3 regions of the Shewanella sp. 6_MG-2023 genome follow, and region 1 is predicted to be linked to each of the others. Evidence: predicted binding sites of a transcription regulator. Region 1 holds the regulator's gene; each other region holds the start of a gene.

Evidence for each region. The regulator sigma-54, encoded in region 1, starts transcription at its own class of promoters, with help from an activator protein. The targets are predictions, from matches to a motif close to GTTGGCACGNNNNTNGNNT.
Region 2: the regulator sigma-54 is predicted to act here: its motif matches at 3,696-3,714, upstream of flgB (flagellar basal body rod protein FlgB).
Region 3: the regulator sigma-54 is predicted to act here: its motif matches at 4,406-4,424, upstream of Q4533_RS00870 (YggN family protein).

Annotation. Positions count from the first base shown of each region.
Region 1 is NZ_JAUOQU010000014.1:50,632-61,053, reverse strand. Features, by position in the region: gene Q4533_RS10120 (transposase) at 572-871, opposite strand; gene mgtE (magnesium transporter) at 1,348-2,709, opposite strand; gene Q4533_RS10110 (HPr family phosphocarrier protein) at 2,908-3,180, opposite strand; gene rapZ (RNase adapter RapZ) at 3,206-4,054, opposite strand; gene ptsN (PTS IIA-like nitrogen regulatory protein PtsN) at 4,051-4,494, opposite strand; gene hpf (ribosome hibernation promoting factor) at 4,497-4,784, opposite strand; gene Q4533_RS10090 (RNA polymerase factor sigma-54) at 4,808-6,292, opposite strand; gene lptB (LPS export ABC transporter ATP-binding protein) at 6,427-7,158, opposite strand; gene lptA (lipopolysaccharide transport periplasmic protein LptA) at 7,158-7,868, opposite strand; gene lptC (LPS export ABC transporter periplasmic protein LptC) at 7,855-8,415, opposite strand; gene kdsC (3-deoxy-manno-octulosonate-8-phosphatase KdsC) at 8,412-8,978, opposite strand; gene Q4533_RS10065 (KpsF/GutQ family sugar-phosphate isomerase) at 8,980-9,957, opposite strand; gene Q4533_RS10060 (calcium/sodium antiporter) at 10,026-10,422, opposite strand, start outside.
Region 2 is NZ_JAUOQU010000007.1:46,548-56,969, reverse strand. Features, by position in the region: gene flgF (flagellar basal-body rod protein FlgF) at 1-345, opposite strand, end outside; gene flgE (flagellar hook protein FlgE) at 583-1,947, opposite strand; gene flgD (flagellar hook assembly protein FlgD) at 2,023-2,820, opposite strand; gene flgC (flagellar basal body rod protein FlgC) at 2,845-3,261, opposite strand; gene flgB (flagellar basal body rod protein FlgB) at 3,264-3,662, opposite strand; gene Q4533_RS06015 (protein-glutamate O-methyltransferase CheR) at 3,806-4,645, opposite strand; gene Q4533_RS06010 (chemotaxis protein CheV) at 4,787-5,707, opposite strand; gene flgA (flagellar basal body P-ring formation chaperone FlgA) at 6,027-6,734, shown strand; gene flgM (flagellar biosynthesis anti-sigma factor FlgM) at 6,807-7,139, shown strand; gene Q4533_RS05995 (flagella synthesis protein FlgN) at 7,214-7,639, shown strand; gene Q4533_RS05990 (LPP20 family lipoprotein) at 7,786-8,241, opposite strand; gene Q4533_RS05985 (FlgO family outer membrane protein) at 8,238-8,942, opposite strand; gene Q4533_RS05980 (flagellar assembly protein T N-terminal domain-containing protein) at 9,215-10,405, shown strand.
Region 3 is NZ_JAUOQU010000001.1:181,659-192,080, reverse strand. Features, by position in the region: gene Q4533_RS00880 (DUF885 family protein) at 1-1,323, shown strand, start outside; gene Q4533_RS00875 (LysR family transcriptional regulator) at 1,983-2,924, opposite strand; gene Q4533_RS00870 (YggN family protein) at 3,471-4,280, opposite strand; gene glsB (glutaminase B) at 4,679-5,593, opposite strand; gene Q4533_RS00860 (50S ribosome-binding protein YggL) at 5,602-5,928, opposite strand; gene trmB (tRNA (guanosine(46)-N7)-methyltransferase TrmB) at 5,984-6,700, opposite strand; gene mutY (A/G-specific adenine glycosylase) at 6,864-8,000, shown strand; gene Q4533_RS00845 (oxidative damage protection protein) at 8,010-8,288, shown strand; gene Q4533_RS00840 (aryl-sulfate sulfotransferase) at 8,611-10,413, shown strand.

The sequences.
Region 1 (10,422 bases):
GAACAGTTAGCAACACATCAAATCTGCCTGAATCTATCTCCAATCACCCTAGTGACATCCTTACTTTAGGGTGGTTTACCTGCCTGTAGGCATACCTGCGACTTATAATTATTGTTAGCCTTGTTGCAGGTTTCAATTCAGTGATACTGCAATCATGGGGGGAATGCAGTCACTGAGCTTGAATAAAATTGACAAGCTTGATTGTTTAAAAGCCTTTATCGTCGGAATATTAGCTTCTTAATAAGTGCACTTGGGGTGGTGCGCTTATCGAATCAAACCTACCGGAATCGTTATAAAATCAATTCGTTTCGTATTCACGGGCACCAATGACATCCTTTCATTAGCACCGGCCTTACACTGCCTTTTGGCATTCCTGCGACCTATTATTATTGTTAGTCCCTGTTGCAGGTTTTTAGCTTACATAGCTGCTTTATATCAGCTTTTTATGTAATAAAATTGACAAACCTGAGGGTGAACAGCTCTATATTTTACAATAGATTTGTCGCTAATTAATTGCCGATGGGGGCAGCGTTTAATTCAATCAAGTTTGTCGGAACTGTGTTAATCCCCACTAATTGCTATTAATCGATAACAGCTGCTGATTCAGCTGAGATAACTTAAGTTGTAAGTGAGCTATCTCTGACACTAAAGCGCTTTTCTGTTTAGCTTGTGTACGCTTGCGAGTGGTCACGCCCTCGGCATTAGTTTTTGATGTCATCGCGGTTTCTTTATTTTTAACCCATTGGTAAACCGTTTTTGCTGAGATGCAGTATTGCTTAGCAACATCAGAAATTAATCGATTATGTTGCTTCACTTCAGCGATCACTTGCTGCTGAAAGCTCTCGGGATAAAACTTTGTTTGTGCTGACATATTAGCTCCAAGCATTTAAAAGCGATTAACTTCGTCGGCTTAACGATAAGACTATTCTACTTCCCATAGGCTACAGCCTACATGCTTATAAAAGTGGCACTGATTACGACAAAGATTCAAACATGTGTGTAATAATTTCATCATCGACTCCTGCTGATATTCAAATTTATAAGGCTTAAATTTCTCCACTAAATTGGTCAAATTAAAAGCTACCTCTTTAGTGATACGTAACTCAATGGAATACTTGTGCCAATTATGAAATAAATATTTTACCCTTTTATTACAGTGACTTATTTTTTTAAAGTGTTAGCTCTAAAAAGTGGGCGTGAAACATCTTGGTGCAAAAGTACTATTTTGGTGCGAATTGGTTTTAATTGGTAAACAAAAGTAACCATTAAAACTCTATGGTTTTAAGGCACAAAAAAGCGGCAATAAATGCCGCTTTTTATGCTGATGAGAGAGGGGGTTTTACGGCGCTACATTAAGAAAATGGTCGCTAAGCCTAAAAAGGCGAATAAGCCAATCACATCGGTGACTGTGGTTAGTACCATACCGCCAGCCAATGCCGGATCGATATTGAGTTTTTTAAGTATGAGCGGAATACTGGCCCCCGCTAGTCCGGCAACGGTCATGTTAATGAGCATCGCGCCGCCAATGAGACCGCCCAGTGCCATATCACCTTTCCATAGCCACACTGCAAAGAAGACCAGTACCGACCACATGAGGCCATTAAGAAAACCAATGGCTAATTCTTTACCGATAAGCCAACGGGAGTTACTTTGGCCAATATGACCCAAGGCTATACCACGAATAACCAGAGCTAAGGTTTGATTGCCTGCCACACCGCCCATACTAGGGACAATAGTCATTAAAATCGCGATGGTGGCAAATTGCTCTAACGTGCCTTCAAACATATTACTTACTGATGCAGCAAGTAAGGCGGCAAACAAGTTAATGGTAAGCCATAGCGAGCGTCTGAAGGTGCTTTTCATTACGGGGCCAAAGGTATCTTCATCGTCATCCATACCCGCCATCCCCATCATTGAGTGTTCGGCGTCTTCACGAATAACATCGACCACATCATCAATGGTAATACGGCCTAATAATTTTTGTGCTTCATCTACCACTGGGGCCGAAATCCAGTCATGGCGTTCAAATAATTGCGCCACTTCATTATCAGGCATGTCCACAGGGATGCTTTCTAATTCAGGATCCATGATGCTGCGAATGGTTGAATTAGGATCACAGGTGAGTAGATCGGCAAGGCGCACCCCACCAAGCACATGATCGTTGCGATCAACCACATATAAGGTATCTGTGGTATCGGGTAAGTTGCCGCGCTGGCGCAAATAGCGTAATACCACATCAATATTAACGTCAGGACGCAAAGTGACCGTATCTGTATTCATGATACTGCCAGCGGTGTCATCAGGGTATGACAGTGCTTGTTCGACGCGATGGCGGTCTTGACTGCTCATGGATTGCAGTACTTTTTTATAAACAGCATCTGGCAAACTTCTTAAGATGTAAGCCAAGTCATCGGTATCCATCCCAGAGGTGGCTTGGGCTACTTTTTCTGGGGTCATAGCGCTGATGAGTGAATCTTTTAACTCTTCACCGAGTTCTTCTAGGATTTCACCCGCTTGCTCATGATCAATCAGTTGCCATAACACTTGACGAGTTTTCGGCGGTGATGATTCAAGAATTAATGCGACATCGGAGGCGGCCATGTCATGAAGCATATTTCTGACATGAACAAACATACCGCTACCTAATGCTTGTGTAAGCTGATTAAGACGTTGTTCGGTCAGTTCGCTGTCGATGACTTCAATACCCATTGGCTACTCCTGAAAAGACGATGATGAAATGTTAACTTAACTCACCGGAAAGAATGAAGAAATTTCTAATATCTGATGGCTTGATGCGCAATTCATAAATACGCTAATACTGCTTGGTGGTGTGTTGAGTATAGCTAATAAAATAATGGTAAAGGTGAGTCGCTGTGTTTCCTTGGAGATGTTACTGGGCGCAGGCGGTTAGCTTTCTTCGTCAAATTTATCGTTGATTAACTTGCATACGGCCTCAAGGGCTTTTTCTGCATCACGGCCTTGAGCTTCAACAGTAATGATTTTACCAATGCCACTTTCTAACATTAATAACCCCAATACACTGGCAGCACTGGCTTGTTTCTCACCTTGGATAAGGGTGATAGTTGCGTCAAACTCGGTAGCTAAAATTGCCAATTTAGTCGCCGCTCGCGCATGCAAGCCTAGCTTGTTACTGATGGTAATTTGCTTTGAATAGGCCACCGTTTTGGCTGGCGATGTGGTTAGCTTATTCAATGCCAAGCTCTCTATGGCGGGCGCTGACTTTGTGCTTAGAGTTGTTGAAACGTTTAGCGAGCTGATCGGCAATATAAACCGAACGGTGCTGACCGCCAGTACAACCAATGGCAATGGTCAGGTAGCTGCGGTTATTACGCTCTAAATGTGGCATCCAAGTGTCAAAAAGGTTTTCAATTTGCCAGATAAACTTATTCACCAAAGGCTGTCGCTCTAAGAACTCTTGCACGGGCGCATCTAGGCCTGTGTAGGGCCTTAACTCAAGCTCCCAGTGCGGATTCGGTAAAAAGCGCACATCAAACATAAAGTCTGCTTCAGCCGGCATGCCATGCTTAAAGCCAAATGACTCAAAATGTACCACTAATTCTTTATCAACACTGCCTAGCAAGATTTGCCGAACATGATCGCTCAATTCGTAGATATTAGTTTGCGAGGTGTCGATATAGTGATCAACCATTTTGGCTATGGGTTCGAGTAACCGCCCCTCAAGCTTAATGGCTTCTTGTAACGAAATTTGATTCTTAGACAGTGGGTGTAATCGGCGGGTCTCACTAAAACGCTTCAGTAACACTTTATCGTTGGCGTTTAAAAAGAAACTGGTAATGCTGGTATCGTCAGACAGTAAAGCAATTTGCTCTTTGAGTACTTTGCCTTGCTCTTCGATATTACGCACATCGACGCTAATGGCGACAAGCTCGTTACTATCTTTAAGCTGTTCAAGCAGGCTGCCAATCAGTGGCAGTGGCAGGTTATCAACACAGTAATAACCTAAATCTTCAAGCACTCTCAGTGCGACTGATTTTCCTGAACCTGAACGTCCCGATACGATGACAAGTTTCATGCAGTAATAACCTGATAAAGTTCTGTAGCGTCATGACTCTTTCGAAGTCGTTTAAGTATCAATTTATCACTGAGTTTCTCTGCCATGCTAGATAATGTGCTTAGGTGTTGCTGGCACTGATCTGCAGGTACAAGAAGCGCAAATAAAATATCTACAGGTTGCTTGTCTATGGCATCAAAGGCGATTGGCTCTTCGCATTTGATTAAAATAGCAATGGGTTCTTCGATATTATCTAAGCGCCCATGTGGAATTGCTATGCCATTTCCTATACCTGTACTGCCCATTTTTTCACGCGCTATTAGACTTTCAAAAATAGCCTGTGAAGAAAGGGTTGGGTACTGGGCAGCCATTAAATTGCTGATTAATTCCAGTACCTTTTTCTTACTGCCCGGAGTGGCACAGGTAGTGCACGCCGGCTGCAGGATGGTACGAAGTTCCATCGTTAATGCTTAGTGAGTTTCTCTTTATGTTTAATTACCTGACGGTCTAGCTTATCTATCAGGGCGTCTATTGCCACATACATATCAGCGTTACGCGATACAGCAAACACTTCACCGCCTTTTAGGTGCAGTTTGGCTTCGGCAATCTGTTGTAGCTTTTGAACATCGAGCACAACGTGAACATTATTGATCTGTTCGAAGTGTCGTTCAAGCTTTGAAAATTTTGTTTGCACGTATTCCCGTAAAGATTGAGTTATTTCAATATGGTTTCCAGTCAGGTTAATTTGCATAGGTCATCCTCCAATAACAAAAGTTATAAGCTTTTGCGTTGGTTTGAGGGAGGGATGAGCATTGCCTCTCGATATTTGGCTATCGTACGTCGAGCAACGTTAATCCCTTGTTCAGCCAATAGTGTCGCCATTTTACTATCACTAAGAGGCTTTTTCGGGTTTTCTGCAGCTACGAGCTTTTTAATAAATGCGCGAATTGCTGTAGAAGAGCATTCTCCACCATCATCGGTACTTACATGGCTTGAGAAAAAATATTTTAGTTCAAAAAGTCCACGGGGGGTATGCATGTATTTTTGGGTCGTGACCCGTGAAATGGTCGACTCGTGCATTTCAACCGCTTCAGCAATATCATTGAGCACCATCGGCTTCATGGCTTCTTCACCGAACTCAAAGAAACCTTGCTGAAATTGTACGATACAGTTAGCCACTTTTAGTAAGGTTTCATTACGGCTATCGATGCTTTTGATAAACCATTTAGCTTCTTGTAAATGACCACGAATAAATTGGCTGTCAGCTTGGCTTGAACCGCCTTTGGCCATAGCTGCATATTGCTGATTAACGCCAATTTTAGGCATGTTATCGGGATTTAGCTCGACCACCCAGCGACCATTCTTTTTAAGTACAGTAACATCAGGAATGACGTACTCATCTTTAATGGGGGTAATTTGCAAGCCTGGACGTGGATTGAGCGTTTGAATAAATTCAATGGCTTCACGTAAATCATCTTCTTTAAGCTTGGTTTTACGCATCAGTAACCTAAAGTCACGACCGGCGATTAAATCAAGATGATCTTTAATCAGTAACTTAACATTATCTATGCAAGGAATTTCATTAGGGTATTGGCCTAATTGAATTAATAGACACTCACTTAAATCTCGCGCTGCAATGCCGACGGGATCGAAGTGTTGTACCCGTTTAAGTACAGCTTCAACTTCATCGAGTTCGATATCGTCAGTGCCTAAGGATTGCAAAATGTCTTCAACGCTCTGGGTGAGGTAACCGCGCTCATCAATGGCATCAATAATGGCGGTTGCAATCACTAAGTCATTTTCAGAAAAGGGAGTGAGGTTTTTTTGCCATTCAAGATGCTCATACAAGCCTTCACTGGTTTCGCCTTGAAACGGCATATCATTACCGCTCGATACTGCGCCAGAGCCAGAAGTCGGCGAGGCGGTATACACCTCATCCCATGTGGTATCCATAGGGAGTTCTTCAGGCATAGAATCTTTAGTGAGCGATTCAGTGGTATCAACCGTTGAGGTGTCTTTTTCTATGGTGACTTGGCTATTATCACTAAAATCGGTGTCAGTTTGCAGGGCGTTTTCTTTTACGGGCTCTTTGGCTTTAGTGAATTCGTCTTCAAGCTCTAATAGCGGGTTTGAATCAAGTGCTTGTTGAATTTCTTGCTGTAGCTCCAATGAGGAAAGTTGCAATAAGCGAATCGCTTGTTGCAACTGTGGGGTCATGGTTAAGTGTTGACCCATTTTGAGTTGGAGTGAGGCTTTCATGTACCGCTTGTCCCTAATTGAATTACATCATCGCGACGAACAGTGTGGGCGCTAGTTTATGATCCTAGAAAAATAGACTAGATTAAGGTTTGTTGTTGGCCGCGAATGCCATACTAAAAACTGAATAGTGCTAACTATAGCTTGAATTGTTCACCTAAGTATACCGACCTAACTTGCTGATTGACTAAGATCTCAGCAGGTGTTCCTTCAGCAATCAAGTTTCCGTGACTCACAATATATGCTCGCTCACACACATCAAGTGTTTCACGGACATTATGGTCGGTAATTAGCACCCCTAAACCACGGCTTTTAAGTTGTTGAATAATTTTCTTGATGTCGATTACTGAGATAGGATCTACCCCTGCAAAAGGTTCATCTAATAAAATAAACTTAGGATTTGCCGCTAATGCGCGTGCAATTTCAACTCGGCGACGCTCGCCTCCCGATAACGCCATACCTTGGCTATCACGGATATGAGTTATGTTAAATTCTTCTAATAAATGTTCCAGTTCTTCAATGCGCTGCTCATTTGATAAGCTTTTGCGAGTTTGAAGCACTGCCATTATATTATCGTGTACTGTGAGCTTACGAAAAATACTGGCTTCTTGAGGTAAGTAGCCAATGCCTTTTCGGGCGCGCAAATGCATTGGATCTGCGGTTAAATCATCTTCATCGATCAGAATGCGGCCCTTATCACTTTTGACTAGGCCTACGACCATATAAAAGGTGGTGGTTTTACCCGCACCATTAGGGCCAAGTAAGCCAACAATTTGGCCGGTTTTTACCGTCAGGCTGACATCTTTTACTACCTGGCGACTTTTATAACTCTTAGCGAGATTTTCAGCGGTTAACGTAATTTGGGTCATTAGTCATTTTGCTCAGCTGCTGGGGCTGACAATGTCGCCTGCGCCTCAGCGTTAAGTGATTCAGTTACTTCGGGTGTTTCAGTTGAGTTCACAGCCTCTACAGCAGATAAATTGTTGTTTTCAATTATAGCTGGTGGCGTGTCATCACCGGGTTTAGCGCTGTCTGGTAAATGTGGTTGCTCATCTTTTTTCTTTTCAGAATCAATCAAGTCTGGGTGACTTTCTGGTTGAAAAATAGTGATAACCCGATCTTCACCAGTACCGGTGCTTTCAGCAATTAACTGCTGCTTTTCAATGTTGTAGCTAATTAGGTTACCAGTAACCTGGCTGCCAGCTTGGTCCAATTTAGCATTACCCGTTAAGGTTAAAATGCTAGTGGCAAGCTCATATTTAATTTCATCGGCACTGGCAGTACCAATACGGCCATCATCTAACTCTTGGGAAAATGTCGCAGGGTTACCTGTGGCAACCATGGTTTTTTGGGTGCCGCTTTCGGTGCCAAATGCGCGTAATTCGTCGGCATTAATGTTAATCGACCCTTGAGTCACATTAACTGGGCCATAGAAGATGACCTGATTGTTTTTTATGTCAGCTTTTTGGCTCACAGCTGCGACTTTAAGCTCTTGCTGTAAATCGCCTTCTTTTGCATAGGCGCTGGCAATACTGACTACACTGAGTAGTGAGGCAATCAAAAGTTTACTTTGCTTCATACGTTCCTTCTACTTGACTTAAAAGTTCAAGTTCTTGAGCATTTAAATCAGCATACAGGCCTAAACCTTGTATATTAAAATCTGACCCAGTAACAAAAATTTGTCTATCTGAGGTCAAAATCATGGTGTTCATATCGAGTGCCAACATGGTGGTTGTCAAAGATTGTAATGGCTCGTCGATGTTTATTGCATCAATAATAACATTATTTTCTAAAACTACTTTGCCTGTTTCATTATTCAGCTTGCCTAAATCTGCGCTTAATTGCCATTCGGCTTCACCATTTTCAGGATAAATAAGGTAGACAGGCTCAGTAAACATGGTTTCATTACTTTGCTGAAAGTGCTCCATGTATTTCGCTGAGACTCGGCTTTGCACTAAACCTTGCTCATTAAATTCAGTGGTGCGTAAGTCATTGGCGATAAAATCAGGGCGAGCAGGGGCAGGCAATTTACTTGCCTCCATCTGACTACGTTTAATTTGTACTTGCCAATAAAGGACTAAGGCTGCGCCAAAAAATCCGATAATAGCGAAGGTCACTCGGCTCATATACTCATTCCGTGGGCATTTTCAAACTTATCTTGGCTAAGTAATAGCAAATCGGTGAGTTCACGTAATGCGCCATTTCCGCCGTTAATGGTGGTGGTCATATGGCAATGTTGTTTAACATAAGGATGGCCATCAGCCACACAAACTGCAAGGCCAACCTGTTTCATCACAGGTAAGTCAACCATGTCATCACCAATATAGGCGACTTCATCTGGGCTAACGCCATAGGTATCTAACAGGCTTTGGTAAGGGACTAGTTTATCATCAACACCTTGATAAATATGAGTGACACCTAAAGCGGTCATTCTATTTTCCACAATGGCAGATTTACGCCCGGTTATCACAGCAACATGAATATTACTGGTTAAAATAGAGCGAATGCCATAACCATCACGGGTATGAAATGCTTTTAACTCTTCCCCTGCATTACTTAAATAAATACGGCCATCGGAAAATACCCCATCGACATCGCAAATAAGCAGCTTAATTTTTTTGGCTTTTTGCCAAACATCATCAGAGATTGGGCCGTAAAAACCTTGGTGCAGTGTTTCGTGTAATGACATGTTAAATGACTCCAGCTTTAACCATATCGAGCATGTTAAGTGCGCCGACTGGGCGTTGGTTCTCGTCTACGACAATTAAACCGTTAATACTTTTTTCTTCCATAATCTGTAATGCTTGCGCGGCTAAAATACCTGGGCTGATGGTAATGCAGTTGGTTGTCATTACATCGGCAATAGCGGTAGTACGAAGGTTCACTTCAGCATCGATGACGCGGCGTAAATCACCGTCAGTAAAGATCCCGACTAGCTTGTCTGCATTATCGATCACTGCAGTCATACCTAAACCTTTATTTGAGATCTCATATAGGGTTTCAGTAATGCAGAGCTCACTTTTCACCTGTGGAATATCAGCGCCTTTGTGCATTACATCGCTGACTTTAAGTAATAGTTTACGACCTAAAGATCCACCAGGGTGGGATAGGGCGAAATCATCACGGGTAAAGCCTTTCGCTTGCAATAATGCTACGGCCAAGGCGTCACCCATCACCAAGGTTGCGGTAGTGCTTGATGTTGGTGCTAGCCCTAATGGGCAGGCCTCTTCAGGCACTTCAATACATAAATGCAGTTTAGATAGCTTGGCCATATTGGATTCTGGTTTACCCGTAATCGCGATTACCGGGACCCCCATGCGCTGTATAACGGGCATTAAGGTGAGAATTTCACTGGCTTCACCAGAATTTGATATGGCTAAAATAATATCATTTTTTGCCAGAGCGCCTAAGTCGCCATGGCTTGCTTCGCCAGGGTGAACAAAAAATGCAGGCGTGCCTGTGCTGGCGAGTGTGGCAGAAATCTTATTGCCAATGTGGCCAGATTTGCCCATGCCCATGACAATGACTTTGCCTTTACATTCTAAAATGAGTTCACAGGCTTGGCCAAACTCGTCTGAGTCTACATATTGATAAAGGTTATCTAATGCTGCCTTTTCAATATCAATGACTTGACGACCCCATTGGCGCAATTGTGTTTGTTCTGTCATATGTATCTCTCTATTGTCCAAAGCGATTTCGGGTTACGCTTTGGTGAGTCACACATCTTTATGCCCCATTATTGTGACTGAAATAAGACAACTTGGTACGCAATAAAGACGATTAATAAAAGGGCTCCATGCCAGCGAGTAAGCTGCTTTTTAGCGCCACTCGATAATACCAGTACTGCTAATGCGGTGCTGGTTGCTAGTACCATGTAAAAATCTCGACCGCTTGCATTTATGTCGATTTCACCTGGGGCAATCAGCCCTGGAATGGCCAGCACTGCTAAAATATTAAAAATGTTTGAGCCAACAATATTACCAATCGCGAGGTCGTCTTCTTTTTTTAGGACGCCAGCGATGCATGCTGCTAGTTCCGGTAAACTGGTGCCAATGGCAATAATGGTCAGGCCGATGACCAGATCTGACAAGCCAAATGTCTTGGCAATGCCTACCGCGCCTGTCACCATCCAG
Region 2 (10,422 bases), on a different contig from region 1:
ATTAGTGAGTAAGCCGGTAGTGTCAAAATTTAGACTGCCTGAACGGGTATAGGCTTCACCGCCATCAGCAGCTTGCACAGCTATCCAGCCTTTATCTTTAACGGCAATATCTAAATCACGACCTGTGGTTTTAAGTGGGCCTGAGTCAAAGTTATGCCCGGGGCTTTCTGTCATTGCAAAAACACGAGTCGGTAAACCTTCGCCAAAAGCTTGCATAGAGCGTGCTTGAACCAAATCAGCTCTAAAGCCGTCAGTATTCACATTAGCTAAATTGTTGGCTCGCACCGCCAAAGCATTCATATTCTGCTTAGCGCCGCTCATGGCAACATAAAGTAATTTGTCCATTTACCGCTCCGTCAAACTTTCTTCATAACAAAAGATATACACAGAACTAGCAATCAACGTGCCAAAAAATTAAGGGTTTGAGTTTTAGATGAAATTTGCAGTTATAAACAGCGGGGAAATTTACAAGATAAGCAATATTGGGCAGGTTAATGGCTGTAGTAACGAGGTGAAGAATGAGGTGAACAATAAGGCAAAGAGTTGCCATGGCGGCAACTCTTTACTAAAGCGCGAGATTAATTAGCGGATCTGCAATACCGTTTGGTTAAGGGTATTGTTCACTTCAAGGGTACGTGAGTTGGCTTGGAAGTTACGTTGAGCTGAAATCAAATCCACCAGCTCGGTGGTTAAATCAACATTTGATTGCTCAAGTGCTGACGAGCGAATACTACCAAAAGTGCCGCTATTGGCCTCACCTGCTAGTGCTGGGCCTGAGTCTAAGCTGGCTTTCCAAGAGGTATTACCTACTTGAGTTAAGCCTTGCTCATTAGAAAAGCGTACTAATGCTACCCGAGCTAATGGCACGGTTGAACCGTTACTGTAACTGGCTGTTACTAAACCGTCATCGCCGACACCGACATTGGTTAAGCGCCCGACTGTGGTGCCATCTTGGGTTAACTCTGTCACTTCAAACGGTGAGGCGTATTGAGTAGGATTATTAAAATCGATGTTCACCTTTTGCGAGCCGTCAGCGCCGGTGCCGATAACACCTGCGCCATTACTACCTAGTTCAACCGTAGACACTACCGCAGGATCAGATCCTGTATAAGTTCCGGCATCATTAAATGTAAGTACTGAGCCTTTCCAGCCGGATGCGTTTTCAGCGGTACCAGTTGAATCAGCAATACCATCACCAGTAGTATCTGTTGGGAATGAACCACCCGTTGGCGCATCAATATCCACTTGCTTGCCATCAACAGCATAAAAGGCAACCCAGTTATTCTCACCAGTATGGGAACCACCTTCTGGTTTAACAAAATAAGTGGTCAAGATATGAGCCTCACCAAGTGAATCATAGATAGTTACTGAGGTTGAGTTATTGTAAGTATCTGCGTCATCTGGATCAAAGTTTGCTGGATCAAGTTCTTCATCACCAACATTGAGGTTCATTTGAAAACCAACGTTACCGGTTTTCACTGGGCTACCTGCAGTATCGGGGATTTTAATCGGTTGGGTGGTGGTTAAACTCACTGAAGTCGAATTACCATCAGCATCCACAGGGAAACCCTGTAAATAGTTACCGGCTGAATCTGTCATAAAACTTTCTGAGTTTACTTTAAATGCACCTGCACGGGTGAATGCATGATCTTGGCTGCCCGCTTCAGATGAAGTAACAAAGAAACCACCGCCACTAATAGCCATATCTAAGGAGTTGTTGGTAAACAGTAAGCTACCTTGCTGAAACTGTTGCGCTACGTGAGTTGTGGTTGCGCCGCCGCCCACTGCGGTATTACCATTTGAAAAAATTGAATTAGCATAAACATCGGCAAATTCAGCGCGAGACTCTTTAAAACCAATGGTATTGACGTTGGCAATGTTATTAGCCGTGGTGTTGAGATCTTTTTGAGCAGCTGCGATACCACTCAATGCAATATTAAACGACATAAATCACCTCTTAGCGCTTTAAATTAGGTTCTGTGTGGCTGCCAGATTTCTGGCAGCTTATTATTGTTTGTGTTATTAACTTTCTGCCACTGCCAGTACATCAGACAATTGAATACCACCTAGGCCTCTGAGGTTAAGGATCGGACCGCTGGCGACACTGCCTAAAGACACACTAGTGACATGGGCATAAGTTGAAACCGCTAAATCTTCGGCGTTGCCATCAACTTTACCGTTAGCTTTAATGGCATACATGCCTTCTTCTACGGGTTCGCCATCTTTATCAAGGCCATCCCAGCTGACATCAATGTTGCCGCCTGCAGAGCCATCAACCTCAAAGGTTTTAATCACTTGGCCTGACTCGTCTTCAATGGTGACGGTAATGGTATCGATTGGCTGTGGCGTACTAATGACACCGTTAATGACTGGGTTTTCTTCTGAGACATGGCCAATATCTGATGGAATGAGCACCTTTTGCCCCACTAAGCCCGAGGCTTGTAATGCCTGACTTGAGCTCATCACACTGTTCAAATTCAAAATTTCAGCATTTAAGTTGGCAATACCATCAACGGTCGCGAAGGACGCCATTTGTGCGATCATCTGATCGTTTTCAACAGGTTTAAACGGGTCCTGCATTGACAGCTGTTGACTCAAAAGCGCAAAGAAATCCGATTGGGTTAGCTCTTGGCTTTTAGCTTCACCAGTTTCGGTGGTGCTAGCTGATTGCGCAGCAGTTAGGCTATCTAAAAAGCTACTGTCTGATACCTGTGTAGTTTGTGAGTTTGTCGCCACTGAATTAGTGGAGACGGTGGAAGCCGTGGTAGACGTCTGCAACTGCGGTAATGACTGACTACTGTAAGGATTAACGAGGCTCATTGTTTACCTCCAACTAAATTCATATTACTTACCCATACGAAGCGTTTGCTGCAACATTGATTTGGCGGCATCAGCCACTTGAACATTCATTTGATATGACCGAGAAGCAGAAATCATATCGGCCATTTCTTCCATCACATTGACATTGGGTTTATAAATAAACCCATCGTTATCAGCCATTGGATGATTAGGTGAGAATTCTTTTAATAACGGTTTATCGCTTTCTACAACGCCTTTAACACTGACACTATGAGAACTATTTTGCTGATGACTGGCTTTGGCCATTTCAGCCTCAAAAATAGGATGACGAGCTCTATAGGTCTCACCGACACTGCTTGATACTGTGTTGGCATTAGCAATATTACTGGCGGTGGTATTTAAGCGCACCGATTGCGCAGACATACCCGAGCCTGACACATTAAAAATATTAAAAAGACTCATAATTAATCACCTCTAATGGCTTTACGCATGCCAGAAAACTTACTTTCAAGAAAGCCCAGTGACATTTGATATTCCAAAGAGTTTTGCATAAATGCAGATTGCTCTTCTTGCATATCCACCGTATTACCGTCACCTGTGTCTGGCTGATTTGGCACCCGAAACTGCACATGCTCTTGGCTTAACGCTTTAAGGTCAAAGTGCTTGTCAGTTGTTTGACTCATTTGCAGCCCTTGCTGATGAGAGCGGGCGCTATTCATGGCAGAGGCAAAGTCTACATCACGGGCTTTGTAACCCGGGGTATTGGCATTGGCGATATTACTAGATAGCACTTCAGCCCTTTGAGCACGTATGCCCAACGAGTATTGATGTACCCCTAAACCATTTTCAAAATTAATCGCCATAAAATTGCCTCCATCAGCTAACTGTCACTAACAAAGCAAACCTTATGCCAAAATATTGCGGTTTTAAGATGAGAAAGGATAAAAATGAAAAATGCCGACGTAAGTCGGCATTTTATTAACTAAAAACATATTAATTCATAAACTTACAATATATTTTTCTTTTGATAGTAAATCCCTGGGTTACAACGCACCATCGTAAATTCATCAGATAAACCTGAGATAGATTCTGACGCCCCTAAAAATAAAATCCCATTGGGATTAAGGGCGGCAGCAAATTGCCGCAAAATTTTAGCTTTTGCCTCTGGAGAAAAATAAATCAACACATTACGACAAAAGATAATATCGAACTTACCCAATAAGCTATAACTTTCAAGCAGGTTATGACTTCTAAAATTCACTAACCGCTGAACATTATCTTTCACTTTCATATGACCTGACGGCATTGGCTCAAAAAATTGTCGCTTTCGCTCATCTGATAGCCCACGGGCTAAGGCTAAGCTGTCATATTCGGCCTTTTTACAACGCGCTAGCATTGAAGGTGATAAATCGGTGGCTTGGATCGTCGCGCTACCAGGCAATGCCCCCGGCTTACGCTGCTGATACTCTAAAATAGTCATTGCCAATGAATAGGGCTCCTGCCCTGACGAGCAAGCGGCTGACCATATTTTTAACGGCCGACCTAAGCGGCTATATTCAGGTAATAAAGCATCATGAAGTAATTCAAACGGGTATTTGTCTCTAAACCACAGAGTTTCATTTGTGGTCATCGCGTCAATCACTTCCGCCCGTAAATGCCGCTCCATTGGCTTCATTGAGCGCTTAACCACTTCCGATAATGAGGGCAAATCATGCTTGCCCATTAAAGGCGCTAAGCGACTTTTTACTAAATATTGCTTGTTGTCACCTAATACAATGCCACTGTGTTGCTCTAAAAAAAGCTTAAACTGATTATATTCTGCTTCAGCAAGTGATTTGTTCGGCACTTTTACATCCTATTTTAAAGAGGCGCTTTACATTGTTTGCAATCTAAAGCCGCCGCTTTGTTTGGTTACCGAGCACTTGGTAACAAACGTGAAATCTACAACCTATGGTGAATCATCAGCCCTAGGTTGTAGATTGAATTATTATAAAATGAGATGTTTGTTGACCGCTGACGCTAACTCATCGGGATTAAACTTAGCGATAAAGTCGTTTGCGCCGACCTTTTCAACCATGGCCTGATTAAACACGCCACTTAATGAAGTATGCAGCACCACTTTAATATCTTTAAGTTTTGGATCGTCGCGAATTTCCGCCGTTAAGGTATAGCCATCCATTTCTGGCATTTCAATGTCTGAAATAATCAGTGGAATTTCATCGGCAACATTATCCATCTCAGTGGCAATCGCTTTTAATTTCTCTAAGGCATCTTTACCATCAATAGCAGTGTCAATTTGCAGGTTCAATGACGATAATGAACGGATAATTTGCTTACGAGCAACTGCAGAGTCATCAATCACCATAATATGGTAATGCTGCTCTTTATCAATGGTAATAGCATCACTGGCAGCTTGGCTTAATTCCGTTTTTACTGGTGATATTTCATCAAGAATTTTTTCAACATCTAAAATCTCAACCAATTCACCTTCGATTTCGGTTACTGCAGTTAAATAAGAGTTGCGCCCAGCCCCTTGTGGCGGTGGCATAATTGATTCCCAATTCATATTAATAATGCGCTCTACTGAGCTAACCAAAAAGCCCTGAATACTGCGGTTATACTCAGCAATAATGATGAAGCAATTTTCAGTCGATGCCAACGGACGGCCACCAGTTGCCGCACTTAAATCAATCACTGAAATAGTCGAGCCCCGAATGTGAGCAATGCCTTTAATCATTGGGCTTAAACGGGGTAACTTTGTCAGTGGCGGACACTGTAATACTTCTTTTACTTTAAAAACGTTGATACCGAAACGTTGGCGACCATTAAGTTTAAAAAGCAGTAACTCCAGTCTATTTTGGCCTACCAGTTGGGTACGTTTATTAACTGAATCAAGAATGCTCGACATAACCCTGCCTTGTTTTATGAATGCTTTCCCTAGTGGGATTTATTATTAGAGTTCACTGTTAATCAGTGTTTTAAAGCGACAGTAAAACCATTTTCGCAAATTGTAACACAGTAATTTATGCCAATTTGCTGGTTTAGCGCTTAAATTTAGCTATAGGCATAGTTTTTGCTTGATTGTGGTCACATCGCATTTAAGCGACGATTTCAATGAAAAAAGTCAAACTTCTGACAAAGATAACATTGAGAATGTTTAGCCTTATCATTGCTAATTAAAATTGAAGTTTAGAGGTAACCTGGCCAATCAAGCTAGTTAGAATATTATGAAGAAAAACATTCTACTATTGATCATTATTTTTTTATCTTTACCGGTTAACGCCAGTGAAGATGCCACCATAACTTACTCTCTATCGACCATTACTGAATTAGCTAAAGAGGTAGTAGCAAAAAAAATTGCTAAAAAGCCCAATGCGGTGATCAACATTAGCCCGCAAAATCTTGATGGCCGATTAACACCGCCAAGATGTTTGCCACCCATTAGTGTTGAAATGGCCAGTGACCGCGAAATTAGCCGCACCAACACAGTCAAAATTAGCTGTATCAGCCCTGACTATGACTACCCATGGCAAATGTTTATCTCGGTTAAAGTTGAGGTTATGTATCCAGTGGTGACAGCATTGGGAATTATTGAAAAAGGTGAGTTAATCACAGCAGATAATGTGGCAATTAACTATGTTGACCAACACAGTATCCGCGGGCAGTTTTTTTCTGAGATCTCACAATTACTCGGTACCCGCTCAAAAAGGCGTGTGTCAGCTAAAGCGCCTTTGCTAAACAATAATTTATGCTTTGTTTGCAAAGGAGATTCGGTATCTATTTATGCTAAAACAAACGCATTTGAAATAAAAACTGCCGGAGAAGCACTAAGAGATGGTAATATTGGCGATGCTATTAGAGTCAGAAATAGCAATTCTAACAGGCGATTAGATGTCATTGTCACAGGCGTTGGCGAAGTTGAAGTTAGAATGTAAAATATTCTAAAGTTTTTTCTGACAAGGCCGATAACCTGTTTGGAAAACCCTAACATTACGCTGGAGCCTCACATGGCAATTGATATTAACCATCTAAAAACAGCTTCTCATGCTCAGTTGCGCACCAATCGCGACGCAGGAGCAACAACGCAAACAGCTGACTCAGCGGCTAAGACCACGGCTGCCCCAGTAAAAACGGATTCGGTCAGTATTACTGCACAAGCGCAGCAGCTGCAGGGAGTGCAGAGTAATATGGCATCTTTACCAGAAGTTGACCAAAGCAAAGTTGATGCAATTAAATTAGCAATTTCAGAAGGTCGCTACAAAGTCGATCCTGAAAAGTTAGCTGCTAACATTGCTAGCTTTGAAGCTGATCTTGACGGATTAAATTTCGACCAAGAGTAACCTCATCGTTACTCTTGATATTATCGGCCACACATTACTTAACGGGTAATGTGGGTTTTAATAAAGAGTAACTTATGACTGAATTACTACAGCTGTTATCTTTTCAGCACGACACCTTGTCGTCGCTGAAATTACTTGTATCTGAAGAAAAATTAGCCCTTACTGAACGTGACGCAGATAAACTACTGTCACTGGCAAAAGACAAGGTTGACTGCCTAAACAACCTCAAACTTAATGATGAAAAGTTAGCCTCTCACCCAGAAAAAGCATTATTAAACGCTGAGCCAGAACTCATTGTTAAAGTCGAAGAAGCCAAAGCGATTCTAGACGAGTGCAAGGCCATCAATAGTCAAAATGCCAGCTTAATTGAGCTTAATATAGCCAGCCTTAATCGCTTCTCTCAAGCGCTGCAAATGAGCCGTAATGCATCAAGCCTGACCTATAATGACAAAGGCCGAACTTCAACGATTTCCTCTTTAGGGCAAAACCTTAAAGCATAATCGAGGCGGTAATTAACTGCCCTGCGAGTTGCTAGATTGTGTTTTAAAAACCAAAAAACCGCTCAAAGAGCGGTTTTTTTTGTTCTTCAGTTAAGTTAATTTAAATGACTGGATTTAAATGACTGGATTTAAATAATTAAATTTAACTAAAAGTAAGTCACATGCTTAATCGTTCTAGGCCTATTTTGCTGCTGATATAGGCTCCATACCTGTGAAAAATCCAGTTCTAACTCAGTCACATACATATCACCAGCCGGATAGCTTTTGACCACTTTAGCGCCTTTAATCATGCCCGAGACACTGGCGGTAACGGTTTGCTTATTCAGCAACCAATCATCGACCTGGCTACTGGCATCAATCTGCTGGCCATACACTTGCTCAGCCAGTTCACGATAAGCGGCAATTTTAGACGCTTGCATCGCCATTAACACCTTGTGAGATTGCTCTGTTGCCGGTTGCGTTGCTAACGGCGCATAACCAATAGCGGTTAGTTTAGGAAATTGTTTAGGCGCCTCGGTTTCCCATTGCACATACTTGTCGTTTACCGCACACCCGGACAAGGTGAGGGCTGCTGTCAGGGTTGCAAACAGTATTGCCTTCATTGGTTATCTCCTAAAATAGTCACGCTTGCCATACCTGCATGCTCGTTTCGATACAAGATGCCGTCTTTTGAAATCACCTTATTGGCAGGTGTTAAATAGCCTGGCAGGCTGTGGGTTTTAACAAAGGTTTGTACCGCTGACACTACTCGATTATTGCTAGTATTGACAATTCTGGCATTGAGCACCACGCCCTCTGAGGTAGTGCCCATGGTGGCTACGACCACATGGGATACCGCTAAATCTGTGGCAAGCTGCTTCCAATCGCGGCTTAAAATAAACTCACCCTCCGCAGTGGCGCGAAGTGAACTAGCCACATTCATATCAACAAGATTAAATTCATTGGCATGAAATGCAGTCAACATGCCTTGCTGCAATTGCTGCCCCAGCAAATTAGTTTGTCCGTAATCATCAAGCATGACAGGTGTGGTGATCAGCAGTGGTTGATCAGCTCGTAAGCTGTCGTTTTGTAGCACTAATTCATTGACAATTTTTTCTGCCAAGCGGTTAACCCCAGCTTTGGGCGCTATGCCTGACTGCTGAATATCGTAGCGAATAACATGATCCGTTTTGGGCTCAGACTCATACCAAAAATTCATCTCATAGCCTTCATTGACATAAGATAAATCATCATACTCTGTCGGTTGTGAGCCAGCACAAGCTGTCATCAACATCATGATTGGAAGTAAACCAATTCGGCGCATATTGCATTCCTGTATTTAACTCAAGCATTGCTATGGGCTAAGGCGTTTGAGGCCTAAAGGTTAAAAATGAATTCTAAAAACACTATCGGCAATCAGGATAAAAACTTTAGATAATTAATCCCTTTCAGCATTGGCTTAACGACTTATATATTGAAAACCAATAACAGGCACATTCTTTGCATTTATTCTCAAACAATCGCTCCTAGTACTTTAACGCCATAAACTTGGCACTGTATTAGTCGTTCATCGTTATCTTTAAGCAAGTGATTAATATGAAAATATGCAGTAAAACAACCCAGCGACTCTACTCCGCAGCCATATTGCTGTTTGTCAGTATCTTGAGTCTGCCGTTAAAAGCTGAAATTATTGAAGTAACAGGCCATGCGAATATCATCAATGGTAATGTCGACAAAGCCCGTGAAGCGGCAATAAGCCAAGCATTAAGCTATGCCAGCATGCAAGCTGGGGTTGGTGTTAACGTTAATAGTCAATACATCTCGGGTCAGGGGCAGTTAAGCCAAGATGCATTTCAGTTTAGTCATATAGGACAAGACAATAATATTGAACTGGTATCTGAAATGCTCACGAGCACTGACATTACTGTATTACTAAGATTAGATCTTCAAGACGACTCAGCTCAGCAATGCCGAGGTCAGCAATTAAGAGCGGCAATAATGGTGCCTCAGGCCAGTATTCAAGATCGCGCTCAATTACGTTATGGTCAGTTATTAAACTTTACTCAAGCACTATCACAACAGTATGGCGTGCTACTAAATAGTCACTCCCATAATAGCTTTGCCCGCATTCACGCCGATGAAGCACTCGATCACAGCAATGAGTTAATCAATTTTAAAGGTAATCGCATCCCAAGTTGGTTAGGCGAAATCACCGACAGCCAATACATATTGCAACCTGATATTCTTGATATCTCTACCGAGCCCAGCTCTAGCCTTTTATTTGGCTTATTTACAAGCTATCCACAAAGACAAATCAGCTTTAAGTTAACTTTGTATCACGCTATTAGCGGTGAAAAAGTCTGGAGTAAAGATTACTCAGCACAGGCGCCGTGGGAGTTTGAACGTGACGAAACCGTATCACCCACCACTAAACGTTTTTGGCGCTCAAGCTATGGCCAAACGGTTAACCAGCTTATGCAGCAAAGCAATGCTGACATTGATAATTTGCTAAATTGTCGCCCACTGCTGGGACAAATTGTGGCTAAACAAGGCAATAGAATAATTATTAACTTAGGCCGTAAGCACCATGTGAGAGCCGGTGATAGCTTTCAAATTGTATTGCAACAAAACATCCCTGACAGAGTGAATTTAATGCGCGCCGTTGCCACACCAAACCGCGCAACAGTCACCATTGATCAAGTATCAGAAGAAAGTGCCACCGCAGTATTACAAGGCATAGACGCAACAGGGAATATTCAAATACAAGATATCGTGATTAAGATTTAAATATATTGAGATGGCTA
Region 3 (10,422 bases), on a different contig from region 1:
ATTCGCGCCGATAAAAATATTATCGCGCCAAAGTTTGTCTTCCCTTATGTGATTTCAGACAGCGAAAATATTATCAAGGGTGCACCTTTTACTGATACTGAAGTTAAAAGCACCCTATGGGGTGATATTAACCGTAAAATCGAGAAGCTCGATATTACCCAAGCTCAAAAAGATGAATTATTGGCGGCAGCTAAAACAGCCTTAATTAAAAGTGTAAAACCTGGGTATGACAATTTAATCAGCTATTTACATGAATTAGAAGCCAAAGCTGATAGCCGTGATGGGGTGTGGAAGTTACCTTTAGGCGAAGATTTTTATAATACTCGTCTAAATCGTATTACGACGACTGATATGAGCTCTGAAACAATTCATCAGTTAGGTTTAGCAGAAGTTGAACGTATTCATAATGAAATGCGTGCGATCATGAAAAAAGTAAATTATACCGGCAACTTAGCCGAGTTTATGGCTTTCATGCGTGATGATGAACAATTTTATTACCCCAACACCGATGAAGGTAAAACTCGTTACATTACCGAAGCTAAAGACCTAATTGATAATATGGAGTCACGCTTAGGTGAAGTGTTTAATATTAAACCTAAAGCCGGATTAATCGTTAAACCTGTTGAAGCCTTTCGCGAAAAGTCTGCTGGTAAAGCATTCTATGATCAACCCGCTCCCGATGGTTCACGCCCTGGTACTTACTACGCCAACTTGTATGACATGAAAGCAATGCCCACTTACCAAATGGAAGCCTTGGCTTATCATGAGGGGATCCCTGGGCATCACATGCAAATTGCCATTGCCCAAGAGCTGGAAGGTATTCCTAAATTTAGAAAATTCGGTGGCTATACTGCCTATATTGAAGGCTGGGGTCTTTATACTGAATACTTCCCTAAAGAAATGGGCTTGTATGCTGATCCCTACTCTGACTTTGGCCGCTTAGCGATGGAGCTATGGCGTGCTTGTCGTCTGGTTGTAGACACAGGGATCCACACTCAACAATGGACTCGTGAGCAAGGTATCCAATACTACGTAGACAACACCCCAAATGCTAAGTCTGATGCCATTAAAATGGTAGAACGCCACGTGGTGATGCCTGGCCAAGCTACTGCCTATAAAGTCGGTATGATTAAAGTGTTAGAGCTACGTGAAAACGCCAAGCTTAAATTAGGTGACAAGTTTGATATTCGTCAGTTCCATACCCTAGTACTGCAAAATGGCCCTGTACCATTAGATGTATTAGAAGCTGAAGTGGACAATTGGATTAATCAAACCAATAAACCTGAGCTATTAAGCCAATCAGCAGACTCAAATCGCGGTTAATCAACCAATCGATTAAGTTATCTAAGGCCACTTTTTAGTGGCCTTCTTTTTGGCTCGTACTAAAGCCTAAGTAATGAAATCTAAGTAATGAGCGCCACTCTATAAATTACCAAGGCAATAACAAGTTCAATAACGAGTGCATTAACAAATGCTATACCCGACAAATATATTCAATTGGCAGCTTAAAAGAGAACAAAAGTACAAAGGCGAGAGAGTAAACAAATTAAGCGGATATTATAGGGCAGAAAAAATAACCCCAGCACAATGTCTGGGGTAAACCAATTAAAACTAGGATGATGGTTTCAAAGCCGGCATTGTTCTGATTTTAAAACCTCTGCCAGCAGTGATTCAAAACTTGCGAAGTTGCTGATTTGCACAAAAAGCTGAAAAGGGGTCATTTCTCAACAAGATGCGTGACTCAAATCATTCCGAATCAACTGAAATCTATTGTATTGATTTAAGAACAGAGTTCAAGCAGCTTTTTACACTCCATTAATAACTCAGCACAGAAACAACCTGAGCGTTTTTCAACCACAAGACAATCAAGTTATTGTTTTTATTATGCAAATAAAAAAGTCGCAACTTAAGTTGCGACTTTGTTTTAAAATTCGAACAATGTTTCCAGTTTTAGTTACTGACTTAGAAACCCCATTGAATGGCTATTTACGTAATTTGTATAAATGATCAAACTTACCATCCCAATAAGGTGTAGTACCAATATGACCTTTAATAAATTCAATAAATGCACTTACTTTAGGGGCAAGGTGCTTACGTCTTGGGTAAACAGCCTGTAGTGGTAAGTTGTTGGTCAATTGCCAATCAGGTAATAACGGCACTAATGTACCTTGTTCGATTTCATCTTCAAGTAAATAACTTGCTAGGTAGGCAATACCTAAACCGCTAACCGCGGCCGATTTTAATGCTGGTGCATTATCAACCCGGAAGTTACCAGAAACACCAATTTCACAGTAATCATCAGCTTTCTTAAACTGCCACATGCTGTGCTCATGCCACTCACCTTGGTAGACTAGACAGTTATGATCAACAAGTTGTTCAGGTCGAGAAATATTGCCATGTTGGGCAATATATTCTGGCGATGCCACTAATAAGAACTGACACTTCATTAATGGTCTTGCAACCATACCTAATGGTAGCTGCTCAGACATAGTCAAAAGTAAATCTAAACCTTCACTAACCACATCGACTTTATGATCCAGTAAGCTAACTTGTAGCTCAAGCTCTGGATGTCGTGCCATAAACTCAGGTAATGCAGGAATAATATGCATGGTACCAAAAGACTGAGAAATACCGACTTTAAGTACACCACGGGTGGCATCATTTAGATTATGCACACTAGCAACGGCCTGCTCTGCATCACGTAATAACTCCTCACCTTGTATGTAAAGCAAGTTACCCGCTTCAGTTAAACTTAAACTACGTGTAGTACGTTGGATGAGTTGAACCCCAAGTTTATGTTCAAGATCAGCAACCTGAGTACTTACTTTGGACTTAGATATACTCAACCTTCTGGCAGCGGCACTGAAGCTCCCGGCTCTAGCAACATGAGTAAAAATAGCAATAGGTTCTAATAGTTCTAACATTGGAGTCGCCTTAAGCTGTTTACGACATTAAAAATATTTTTTGAGTTCCAAGTAATGTCGCTTATTACAGACAATGCTGCATAAACGCCACCTACTTTATATGGTTCTTTAAACGTTGCGCCACTCACCCAAAAAGAAATTAAATTTCGATAGTCCATTATCATGAATAGCCAACCAAAACTAAAACAACAAGTTAATTGGTTAACGCCATACAGTTTTATAGTTTTAGGAGTATACCAAAAATTGTATAAATGGCTCTATATTTATAATATACAATTTTTTTATCAGAACAAATCTACGATAAACTGTAATATTAATGACATTTTCTCAACTTGAACGGTGGCAATTAGACAAAAAACGACTAGCTCGGCTAGCATATCTCGCTACAAAGTAGCGCAAATAACAGATAGTTAACTAGAGCTTGATTGGCGGGCGAAGTTTTTGATTGGTAATTTAAGCAGGAATGGTTTAACTAAAAAGCCCCTGCACAAGGTACAGGGGAAGGTCAGGTGCATTTTGACAATGCTAGAACTTACAAGGTTACCGCTACTCAGTATCTGAGAATGTCGCTAATTCATAAGAAGATAGCTGTGGGATGGATTGACGTAATTCACTTTCAAGCACCATTAACTGCTCAAAGTTACCGCAGACTTTTTTGGCTTTAGCTTCTATGGCCTCTGATTGCTCAGAAATCTGCAATTCAACATCTTCACCGATTCTTTCCATTTTGCTTGAAAAGGCAGTCATTTTTTCATCAAAGCTTCCGCCTTCTGAAGACATCATTTCAGCCCCTAGCGCCATCATAAAACTGCCCATGGAGTTTTTAATCATTTGCTCCATTTCTTGTTCAAACTCTTCATTAAATGCTTCTTCTAACGAAGACTCTGTCGCGCCAAGATAAAACTTATCCCCTTGTTGATATGCTGCTTGGTCAACACGGCTTTGAATTCCAGCTAAAAGCTCATCCAATTTAGCCGCGGTGGCATCGCCAAAAATAGGGGTTAATGCCATGCTCACTGCATCTGTTGCCAAAATAACAGCATCATCAACTAAATCAATTACCTCTGGGATCTGTTTAGATACTTGCTCCGAATAATCAGCTAACAAAGCTGCTTGCTTATCATTTAGTGCAACTTGGTTGCCATCAATATATAACTTTCCAAGTTCGACTCGGTAAACCTCAGCGCCTTTTTCGCTAAAGGATAATTTTTGTGGCTCAACGGTAACATCATAGTTTAAGGTCACGTTGCATTGATTATCTTCAAGGGACATTTTGGCCACCGCAGGCGTCATAGCCCCTGCGGTAAAAATCAAACCAGTTAGTGCAATACTTTTAAATAAACCTTGGGTATTCATTAGCTCTATCCTTGCTGTTAATCGTTATGTAGATAATCAATGGGGCGAGTGGCTAAACTGCTCACTAAGCTACTGCCAACGTTTTGATATCTAGTTTCAATGTTAATTAGACTGATACCAAGTTATTGCACAGGCTGTGCCAAAAACATAAATAAGCTTTTTATCAATAACTTAAAGCAGGTAATAACTAATAGGTTTAGCTTTTAGATTTGGATTTATATTAACTATGTGTGAAATAAGCCAAATGTTGGTAATTTTCATCATCGCTATTATATGGGTAGATTTAAGAATAGATGATTTTCAAACTCGTGGATGAGGATACTAAAAAGACAATGGATGATTTCAAGCTTAACATTTGAAAATGGGCATAAAAAACTTGCCCAGCAACATAAGCGAGTTTAAAAAATTGAGCGACCTAATGATTGTGATAAATGCTCAAGCATGCGAGTGCCTGCCAGTGAGTTGCCATTTTGATCAAGTTCAGGCGACCATACGCAAATAGACATGTCCCCAGGGATCACCGCAATAATGCCGCCGCCAACACCACTTTTACCTGGCATACCAACCCGATAAGCAAACTCACCTGCGCCATCATATAAACCTGAGGTAGCAAGCAGTGCATTTAGCTGTCTGGTTTGTACTGGGGTAACGATTTGATCCCCTGCTAGGCTTTTACCGCGATTGGCGAGATAAAACATCGCTTTTGATAAGTCAGCGCAATTCATTTTTAATGAGCAGTAATGAAAATAGCTCTTTAATACTGTATCAACATCGCCGTTAAAATTACCAAATGACTTCATTAAATAGGCAATAGAGGCATTACGGGCACTAAACTGAAATTCTGAATTAGCCACCACTTTATCAAAAAGTATGTGAGGGTTTTCGCTCAGGTTTCTAACCACTTCAAGCAAGTGATGCTTAGGTGCACCAAGGCGCGCTTGAATTAAATCTGCTATCACTAATGCACCAGCATTAATAAATGGATTTCTTGGAATGCCTCGTTCAAGCTCAACTTGAACCAATGAGTTAAACGACTGACCTGAAGGCTCTTTACCTACCCTGCTCCAAAGTTCATCTTCGGAGTACAAACTTAGCGCTAAAGTAAGGCTGAATACTTTGGAGATAGATTGAATGGAAAACGGCTCAAGATAATCCCCAGCGCCAATGGTGTGACCATCTGCGCCAGTGACTGCTATTGCTATTTTGTTTGGATCTACGTCAGCCAATGCAGGAATATAATCTGCGACTTTCCCTAAACCAATAAGTGGCCGAACCTTGTCGACCACTTCATCAAGCAATATTTGCTCAGGCATTAGCTATATTAGCCCCACCAGATGTCGTACAGTGCACTAACTTCAAGTTGTGGCACTTTTTTCGCTTCCCAGAAGGCTTTAACAGCAGCAACATCTTCTTCGGTACATTTACCGATCTCTTGTGTTGCAATAATGCCTTCCCACATTTTATGACCGCCGCCATGGAAACCTAGCTTACGAGGTTCAATGACTTGTTCAATGAACTCATCAACAGCTTTATCAATATCTGCTTCAGAAATTGACTCATCAAAAGTCCAGTTGATATCAAAACCAAATTCTTGGAATTCATCAACGCGTAGTTTCTTACGTAAACGGCGAGTTCGGGTCTTAGCCATGGTTATTTCCTAGTTAGTTGATTAAATAGCTTATTTTAACAATATTTTATTATAATTATGCAATACGTTCGAACATTATGTCCCAAACGCCATGACCTAAACGATGGCCGCGGGCTTCGAACTTAGTTAGCGGGCGATGATCTGGACGTTCAACTACAGTATTGGTTGCTGATTGGTTTTTATAACCTTCAGCCACAGACATCACTTCTAACATGTGCTCGCTGTAGTTTTCCCAATCTGTTGCCATATGGAAAACACCGCCAATCTTAAGCTTACGACGAATTAATTGCGCAAATTCAGCTTGCACAATACGGCGTTTGTGATGACGTTTTTTGTGCCAAGGATCTGGGAAAAATAATTGTACTCGGGCAAGTGAGCCATCAGCAATGCTGTTTTCAAGCACTTCCATCGCGTCATGATGATAAACACGTAAATTAGTAATTTCAGCTTCACCGGCATCAACTAAACATGCGCCAACACCTGGTTTATGTACTTCGATACCAATGTAGTTTAACTCAGGAGCCGCTTTAGCCATTTCAACTAAAGATGCACCCATACCAAAACCAATTTCTAATACGGTATCAGCATCACGCTTAAACACTTCAGCTAAATTAATCGCTTCTGGTGTGTAATCTAAACCCATTGCAGGCCAATGTGCTTCAATTGCGTTTGCTTGGCCTTTGGTTAAACGGCCTTCTCTTAATACAAAACTTCTGATTTTACGAATATATTTGCCATCTTCGTTAAATTCAGCGGTGGTAACGTCGCTCATGTATGCCTCATCATTTGAATAGCGTTTAAATTGCCGACTATTCAAAGTTTCATCTTTGTTCCAATAATAGTGGCTAAGTATATCTTAAAATCACCATGACTAAAGTATTTATCAGTTAACAGGCTCCCTTGTTTATAGAATATTCTCCATATACACTGCGCTGATGAAAAAAGTTAACTCCTTTTCTGAGCGGATCACCGCTTGGTACGATTTACACGGACGCAAGACCTTACCGTGGCAAATCAATAAAACCCCATATAGAGTGTGGATTTCAGAGATCATGCTGCAACAAACTCAAGTTGCCACTGTTATCCCCTACTATGAAAAATTCATGCAAAGCTTTCCCGACATTAAAGCCCTTGCCAATGCCAGCGAAGATGATGTACTGCATCATTGGACGGGGTTAGGCTATTATGCCCGCGCCCGTAATCTGCATAAAGCGGCTAAAACAGTTTGTGAGCAACATGCAGGCAAGTTTCCTGAAGCGCTAGATGAAGTCATAGCCTTACCGGGTATTGGCCGCTCGACTGCTGGGGCCATTTTGTCATTGTCCCTTGGTCAGCATCATTCAATATTAGATGGAAACGTTAAACGGGTACTTGCCCGTCACGGCGCAATTGAAGGTTGGCCAGGTCAAAAAGCAGTTGAACAACAATTATGGCACTTAACGGATAAGTTAACCCCGCAAAAAGATGTGGTTAAATTTAACCAAGCCATGATGGATATTGGCTCTGCGGTTTGCACTCGCAGTAAACCCAATTGTGCTCAATGCCCTGTTGCAATTGATTGTAAAGCGCAGCTTGCTGGCCGACAGACAGAATTCCCCGGTAAAAAGCCTAAAAAAACCATTCCAGTAAAATCTGCATGGATGCTAGTACTGCATAAAGATGGTGAAGTCATTCTTAATAAAAGACCACCAGCAGGCATTTGGGGCGGCTTATGGTGTTTTCCTCAATTTGATACTGAGGCGGCGCTGCTTGCACATATCTGTGCTAATGGGTTTAATCACAGTAGCAATGAATATGCCGCAGCAAAAAACAACAATAATAAACAATCACAATGGCTTGCAGGATTTAGACATACTTTTAGTCATTTTCATTTAGATATTCAGCCTATCTTAGTTAATCTCGGCGAAAATCAACAATCGCCTCAAATTGACTCAAGTGTAATGGAACAAAATCAGACACTCTGGTATAACATACATCATCCCGCGAAAGTTGGATTAGCCGCAGCAACTGAGCGGATTTTATCTAACTTAGCCGCTCTTTTAGCAGTAGATCCCGTCAAGGAATCCCTTTAAGGAATAATCATGGCTCGTAATGTTAATTGCGTATATTTAAAGAAAGAAGCTCCAGGTTTAGATTTTCAACTTTACCCTGGCGATCTAGGCAAGCGTATCTTTGATTCAATCAGTAAAGAAGCGTGGGCACTTTGGCAGAAAAAACAAACCATGCTAATCAATGAAAACAAACTTAACATGATGAATGTTGATGACCGTAAACTACTTGAAGAGAATATGGTTAGCTTTTTATTTGAAGGCAAAGATGTTGCCGTTGAAGGTTATGTACCTCCAAGTGAAGACGAGTAACTAAATAGCTAACCCCTTAGCTAGCTGAATAGCTTAAGAGCCTACTTTAAAACCGCTAACGGCGTGTTGATATAAAGTAGGCTTTTTTATTCGCATCAATTACCAATCACTTTTGAGACAATTGTAATTAACTTCCCCATAGCTTTTAAATAGTTGTTACTCCACAGCCTATTCACAAAAGTTCCCTAAATTTAGTTAAAAATCTTATTTCGTGAGCTATTAATCAAAAGTAAAAAATTATAACACTTTCTGTTAGTTACACTGCATTATTATCGATTATGCCAAGGTATACTGCCGCTATAACTAATTTCAGAGTGTGCCCATGCTAAAGCCAATACTTTATACAGCATTGACCTTGTCACTGCTTTATTCAATCAATAATGTTAATGCAGACCCCATGGGGATGAAGCCAATGCCAGTGGCAGATGCGCCATTGGGTTATATCATTCATAATCCCTATGAAAATGCCCCACTAACGGCTTTAGTGACTCTTAATGGCCATAAAATTTCCAATGTGGATGTCACCATACATGCCAAAGGTGAAACTGGTGTCAGCATAAACTATCAAGTTGATGATATGCGGGTAATGGATGAAGGTGGCGTACCCATTTTTGGTCTCTACCCTGCCTTTATGAACACCTTTACAATTAAATGGACTGAAAACGGCAAGCAGCGCAGCCACGAGTATCAAATGCTAACCCCAGACATTGATATGGGCTTTTCAGAAAGCCAGTGGGCTAAAGCGCCCATCGTCGAAGTAGAACATGTTGACGCTGACTTTAAAGACCGCCTTTATTTTGTAAACTGGACCAATCCAGACGGAAAGTCGGGTCAGTTATCCCACAATAATCCTGATGCACCTGGGGCGTTTTCTTGGGATGGGAAACCAGGGTTTTTCATTATCGATACCGCTGGTGATATTCGTTGGTACCTGAATCCTTACACCACCCATAACTCAAAAAATTATGACAGCGCAGGTTACGCCATGGGTATGAACGTCACTAAAGACGGCAACATGGTGTGGGTACAGGGCCAAGGCTGGAAAAAGATGTCATTAATGGGAAGAATGATTTCAGAGCACAATTTACCGGGAAATTTTATCGATGCATCACACGAAGGTATTGAAGCCGCCAACGGTAACATCTTTATTCGCGCCGCCGCCAAAGATTATCGCCGCGCTGATGGCATGTTAGTCAACACCATACGCGATCAAATCATTGAGGTTGATAACACAGGTAAATTAGTTGATTACTGGGATCTTAATACTATTTTAGACCCACTGCGTGATGCAGCCTTATTATCCCTTGATGCTGGCGCAGTTTGCTTGAATATGAATATTGACCAAGCAGGTCATCAAACGACTCTGGAAGATTTAAAGAATGCCCCTTATGGCGACATTCATGGGGTTGAAACTGGCCGTAACTGGGTCCATGTAAACTCAATTGATTACGACCCTAAAGATGACAGCATCATTATTAGCTCACGTCATCAATCTGCGGTAATCAAAATTGGCCGCGATAAACAAGTTAAATGGATATTAGGCCCTGAAAAAGGCTGGAGTGACAAGTTCCAAGATAAGCTACTCTCGCCAGTTGATGCTACAGGTAACAAACTTAGCTGTAATGAAAAGGGTCGTTGCCGAGGCAGTTATTTTGACTTCTCATACACGTCCCATACCGCTTATCTTGTTCCTGAAAAGGGCACTTTAACCGTATTTGATAATGGCGATGGTAGACACCTTGGTCAGCCGATGTTTGCCAGTGAAAAATATTCCCGCGCGGTTGAATACAAAATTGATGAGGCCAATAAAACCGTTACCCAAGTATGGCAATACGGTAAAGACGAGTTGGGTTATCAAGGCTACTCGCCAGTAACATCTATCGTTAAATATCAGCAAGATAAAGACAGCATGATGAGCTACTTTGCCTCAGCTGGTTTATTTGGTTTAGGTGGCGGTTATGGCAACTTAAAAATGGATGACACCACAGGTAAAGTTAAATCTATTTTAGTTGAGCATCGCTATGGTGAAACCAAACCCGCTGTGCGCATTAATATCAATAGTCACGATATGTTCGCAACGGGTTACCGCGCTCAGGTTATACGAGTAAACGAGATGCTTAAATAGTGAGTCGCT